Candidatus Vesicomyosocius sp. SY067_SCS001: one gene and its partner. The protein of the gene in region 2 interacts with the protein of the main gene of each other region in a pairwise test. Links are inferred from orthologs where the notes say so. Each region holds a gene or a part of one and is shown on either strand. Other genes may lie near its edges.

Region 1 (2,993 bases), 270 kb from region 2 along the record:
TAATGATAAGTTTATTATTCGATTTTTGAATACCAATATGGCAATTATTTGTACCCTTAACTGATTTTGTTTGTGGATAAACATTAGTTGGTAATATATGAATAAATCTGTTGTTTTGGTAGTGTTTTTCAAATAATTTTTGTATGTTGACATCCTTTGTTAAATCAACGTAAATGCTAGCAAGCATACCTCTAGTCATAGGTACTAAATGTGGGGTAAAGAAAAAATTTACTTCTTTGCCAGCGATGTCGGTTAACACTTGTTGCGTTTCAGGTTTATGACGATGTTGATTAACATTATAAGGTTTTAAAGATTCGTTTATTTCGCAAAAAAGTGTGGAAATATTAGCACTTCTTCCTGCGCCGCTAACACCTGATTTGCAATCAGCAATAATACTTTTTGTGTCAATTACATTTGTTTCAAGCAAAGGCTTGAGCGCTAGAATAATTGCGGTTGGATAGCACCCAGGATTGGCAATTAAGGTGGCGTTTTTGATTTGTGAGTTATAAACTTCAGGTAAGCCATAAACAGCATCTTTTAATAAATCATCTTGTGTATGTGTTATGCCATACCATTTACTCCATTCAGTGCTATTTTTAATGCGAAAATCAGCACCTAAGTCAATTATTTTAATGTCTTTGTTTAAGAATTTACTAACGCTATTCATGGCTACTCCATGTGGGGTGGCAAAGAAAATAATGTCACATTCAAATAATTTTTTTTCATTTGGATTGATAAAGTCAAGATCAATGTAGCTTATTAGACTAGGAAATTCTTTAATAACGGATTTACTAGCATTTATTCTTGAACATAGTGCGATAATCTTTGCATTTGGGTGGTTGTGTAGAAGACGTATAAGCTCTAGTCCTGTGTATCCAGTAGAACCAATAATGCCTACTTTGATCATATTAAAGAATTTTCCAGCATTTTCTCAAGATAGTGGATGTTTATACTACCCTTTTGAAAGATTTTATCATTTATGATTCTTTTTTGTAAGGCAATATTGGTTTTAATACCATCAATTACCATTTCATCAAGTGCATTTTGCATTTTAATAATAGCACTTAGTCTAGTATCAGAAAAAGTAATTAGTTTACCAATCATAGAGTCGTAATATGGAGGCACAACATAACCGTTATATACATGAGAGTCAACACGTACACCCAATCCCCCAGCTATATGGTATTGGGTGATCTTTCCTGGTGAGGGCATGAAATTATTAGGGTCTTCGGCGTTAATACGACATTCAATAGCATGACCTTTAATGTGCACTTCATTTTGTTTGAATGATAGTATTTGCCCGTCAGCAATGCGTATTTGTTCACGCACAATGTCAATACCAGTAATCATTTCGGTAACAGGATGCTCTACCTGGATTCGGGTATTCATTTCAATAAAATAGAATTCATTATTTTCAAATAAAAACTCAAATGTACCAGCACCACGATAACTAATGGCTTTACAAGCATCTGTACAAGCACTAGTAATTCTATCTCGTAATCTTGGTGTGATGTCAGGTGCTGGTGCTTCTTCTACGACTTTTTGGTGGCGTCTTTGCATTGAGCAGTCACGTTCACCTAAATGAATGGCGTTACCGTATTCGTCAGCTAATATTTGAATTTCAATATGTCTAGGTTTAGTTAAAAATTTCTCTATGTATACTTTGCAGTTGCCAAAAAAGTTAAGCGCTTCTGTTTTGGTTACTTCAATTGATTCAATTAGGTCAGCTTCTTTTTCAACCACACGCATACCACGTCCTCCGCCTCCGTTAGAGGCTTTGATTATAATTGGAAAGCCAATATCACGTGCAAGTTTGGTGTTTTGAGTGTCGTCTTCAGTCAAACTTCCATTTGATCCAGGAATACAAGGCATTCCAGATCTTTGCATGGCATTAATGGCAGCAACTTTATCGCCCATTGTGCGGATATTATCAGCACGCGGTCCGATAAAAATAAACCCACTTTCTTCAACACGTTGTGCAAAATCTGCGTTTTCAGATAAGAAGCCATAACCAGGATGAATTGCATCAGCATGAGTAACTTCTGCTGCAGCAATCAGTGCTGGGATGTTTAAATAGCTGTCTTTTGATGGATGCGGACCAATACATACAGCCTCGTCAGATAAGCGAACATGCTTAAGATCTTTATCTGCTGTTGAATAAACAGCGACAGTCTTAATGCCTAGCTCTTTACAAGTTCTTAAAATTCTAAGCGCAATTTCACCCCGATTAGCGATTAGAACCTTATTAATTTTGTTCATTGATGTCATTGAATGATTACTAGTGTTTGACTGAATTCAACTGCATCACCATCTGTGCATAATATTTCAGTTACTGTTCCAGATTGATCTGCTTCGATTTGGTTCATAATTTTCATTGCTTCAACAATACAGATTGTATCACCTTGGTTGACATGTTGACCAATTTTAACAAAAGCATCAGAATTAGGTGATGCTGCGCTATAGAAAGTACCAACCATAGGTGAGGTAATTGGATGGCCATCTATTGTTGTGGATATATTATTTTCAGACGGAGTTACTCCAGTAGTTTCTATTGGAGTAACTACTGGAGTTGTAATTGCTACTGGAGGTGCTATTGTAGAATTTCTATAGCGTGAGATACGCAGAGATTCTTCGCCCTCAACAATTTCAATTTCACTCATGCTAGATTGTTCTAGTAATTCCATTAATTTTTTTACTTTACGAATGTCCATTTACAACCTCTCTAATTGTTGAATATGTTGAATTGCAGCTTGTAGTGCGAATTCATAGCCTTTTGGGCCAAAGCCTGAAATAATTCCTTGTGCGATATCTGAAAAATAAGATTGTTTGCGAAAATTTTCACGCTTATATATATTAGATAAGTGAACTTCACTAAATTCAATACCTACAGCAAGTATAGCATCACGTAAAGCAATTGATGTGTGTGTAAAAGCTGCAGGATTGATAATTATATATTGAACTCCGTTATCGGCAGCATTGTGAATATATTTAAT
Region 2 (3,075 bases):
TTAAATAAGCAATCATGGACATAATGATAATAATTTGTGGATTGATTTGTGAATAATAATTGCTTATTTCACTACCAATACCAGCCCCTATAGAAATACTAGGCATAAACAAACCGCCAGGAATTGTGGAGGCTAAAGAACTTAGGGTTGATAAATATTTCATCACAATAAAATCATTACCAAATTTATAGCCAGTTAATATTAACAATACTTCTTCACGACCAGAACCAGCAATTTGACCTTTGGATAAATAATTAAATAGTGCAATAATTAAGCCTAATATTAATGCAATTATAATAACTTTGATTTTGGTGTAAGCTGTAAATATTTTAATCAAGTAAAGAGTTATTTTTGAGAATAAACCACCTAAAATACCGGATAATATCACTAATGGTAGTAATTGCCAAATTAGTATTAAATCAATAGAATTAGCTGACATATCGCTCAAATAGATATTATTACCACGATATATAATTGCTAATAAGTAAACTACCACACTAACGATAGCGATTAAAATAAGTGCTTGTTTTTTTAGTTTACGGCCTATTTCTTCAAAACTAAACATAAAACCTGCAATTGGCGCATTAAAGGCGACGATAAGCCCAGCGCTACCACCAATCGCAATCAGTGAATGAATGAGAAGTTTACGTTTAAATTTGATAAACTTATTAAATCCAAAAAATATTGAACCTCCAATATGAATACTAGGTCCTTCGATGCCAATAGGCGCACCACCAAGCATGCCTGCAAAAATAAGTATAATTTTTCCAGTTGCCACTCTAAATGATAATAGCTTTTTACGTATAGATTTATTGCGAGAATCATTGGCAATAATTAGTTGGGGGATCCCACTACCTTGAACATAATGGCAAAAGTACTTAGTAATATATACAACTAAGACAAAAACAACAGGTGTGATAACAAAACTTAAATAAGGCTTTGAAGAAATTAAATGCTTAAATATATTTTGGGCATGTTCACTATAAGTGAGGAAGAAATTAATAACAATAACAGTAATAATACTACTTAGTGCTAAGAATATATAAATTTTTAGTTTATTAGGGAGTTGGTGAGAGAGGTATCTTATCAACTAAATATACCAGTTGAAAGGTAGCGGTCTCCTCGGTCACAAGCAATAGTAACAATAGTGGCGTTATTAACGTTTTTAGATAATTCAATGGCTGAAAATATAGAACCTCCAGAGGATACACCAGCAAAAATACCTTCTATTGTTGCTAGGTTTCGTGTGGTTTGCTCTGCTGATATTTGTGAAATATTCATAATAGTATCTATTTTAGAGAGATTAAAGATTTTTGGTAAGTATGTTTTTGGCCAACGGCGAATTCCAGCAATTTGTGCACCATCTTCAGGTTGAACGCCAATAATTTGAATTGTTGGGTTTTTTTCTTTTAACCTATCTGATACACCCATAATAGTGCCAGTAGTCCCCATAGCGGAGATAAAATGAGTGATTGATCCTTGTGTATCTTGCCAGATTTCTTCAGCAGTTGTATTGAAGTGAGCATTGGGGTTATCTAGATTAGAAAATTGATTAAGCTGTTTACCTATACCTTGTTTTTCCATTTTATCAGCTAAATCTCTAGCACCCTCCATGCCTTCATCCTTAGTAACTAAGATAAGTTTGGCGCCATAAGCACTCATGGCATCACGTCTTTCTTGTGAAAGATAATCAGGCATAATTAAAATCATTTTATAGCTTTTAATAGCTGCTATCATGGCTAATGCAATACCAGTATTACCACTGGTGGCTTCAATTAGGGTATCGCCAGGAGATATTTCACCTCGTTTTTCACTATTTGAAACCATGTTAAGTACAGATCTATCTTTAACTGATCCTGCAGGGTTATTACCCTCTAGTTTAAGTAAGATGGTGTTTGATGAATTAGGGTTTAGACGTTGTAGTTTTACTAAAGGTGTATTGCCAATGGTTTGTTCAATAGTTTTGAATATCATAACTTTTTTTAGTTGGAGTTACATATTGTTAAAAATAGCATTTTTGACTTCACTTATTATTGGGTTAATATTGATTATTTGATTGTTACATTGTGAAATTGCTGTATCAGAGTCTTTTAAACCATGACCTGTTAGTGTACATACTATTTTAGAACCGTTTACAATTTTTCCGCTTTTAATATCATGTATTGCACCTGCTAGTGCAGTTGCTGAAGCAGGTTCGCAGAAAATACCCTCTTTTTCAGACAGTAATTTTTGTGTTCTTAGAATTTTTTCATCAGTTAATGAACTAAACCATCCTTTTGATTCTTTCTTAACTTTTTGTGCTAAATCCCAGTTTTGAGGGTGACCAATACGAATAGCAGTTGCAATAGTTTCAGGGTTATCTATCATAATTCCTTGAACAAAAGGTGCAGATCCTGCTGCTTGATAGCCTATCATTTTAGGCATATTGTTTACCTTTCCTTCTTTATATAATTCTGAATATCCTATGCAATGTGATGAAATATTCCCTGCATTTCCAACAGGTAGACAATGATAATCTGGTGCAAATCCAAGTTCTTCTATAATTTCAAAGGCAGCAGTTTTTTGACCTTGTAAACGAAACGGATTAATTGAATTGACAATAGATACAGAGACATGTTTGGATACTTCTTTAACCAAACGCATGCCATCATCAAAGTTACCTTTGATTTGAATAATAATAGCACTGTGCATCATTGCTTGAGCTAATTTACCTAGTGTAATTTTACCTTCAGGTATTAGTACAAACGCCTTAATACCAGCACGTGCTGCGTAAGCTGCTGCGGATGCTGAAGTATTGCCTGTAGAAGCACAAATAATTGCTTTAGAGCCAGATTCTACCGCTTTAGTAACTGCCATAGTCATACCGCGATCTTTAAATGAACCTGTAGGGTTCAGACCTTCATATTTGATATAAATATCAACATCTTTACTTAATTCTTTAGGTAAATTTACCAACTTAATAAGTGGTGTATTCCCTTCTCCTAAACTAATAAGTTTAGTTTTATCATTCACAGGGAGTCTATCTTTATAGTATTCAATTAAACCTGTATATCTCATTATATATTCCTTAATTAA

What was found. Proteins that work in one complex are often made in the same cells at the same time.
Region 1: the proteins of cysM (region 2) and accC interact in binary tests that used the Escherichia coli proteins (3 or more experiments, as listed by UniProt). The link is inferred for Candidatus Vesicomyosocius sp. SY067_SCS001 from one-to-one orthologs.

The regions. Positions count from the first base shown.
Region 1 is NZ_CP054877.1:1,013,892-1,016,884, reverse strand. The notes cover bases 82-2,993. They hold accC (acetyl-CoA carboxylase biotin carboxylase subunit), read right to left. Parts: upstream 2,260-2,993; coding sequence 904-2,259; downstream 82-903. Other genes in these bases: aroQ (type II 3-dehydroquinate dehydratase), read right to left, coding at 2,712-2,993; accB (acetyl-CoA carboxylase biotin carboxyl carrier protein), read right to left, coding at 2,265-2,711; argC (N-acetyl-gamma-glutamyl-phosphate reductase), read right to left, coding at 82-907. Outside these bases: more of argC, read right to left, coding at 1-81. UniProt on the Escherichia coli protein: This protein is a component of the acetyl coenzyme A carboxylase complex; first, biotin carboxylase catalyzes the carboxylation of the carrier protein and then the transcarboxylase transfers the carboxyl group to form malonyl-CoA.
Region 2 is NZ_CP054877.1:744,648-747,722, reverse strand. Bases 31-3,024 are described here. They hold cysM (cysteine synthase CysM), read right to left. Parts: upstream 1,975-3,024; coding sequence 1,087-1,974; downstream 31-1,086. Other genes in these bases: thrC (threonine synthase), read right to left, coding at 1,993-3,024; HUW60_RS03585 (chloride channel protein), read right to left, coding at 31-1,090. Outside these bases: more of HUW60_RS03585, read right to left, coding at 1-30; more of thrC, read right to left, coding at 3,025-3,057; HUW60_RS03570 (homoserine dehydrogenase), read right to left, coding at 3,068-3,075. UniProt on the Escherichia coli protein: Two cysteine synthase enzymes are found. Both catalyze the same reaction. Cysteine synthase B can also use thiosulfate in place of sulfide to give cysteine thiosulfonate as a product.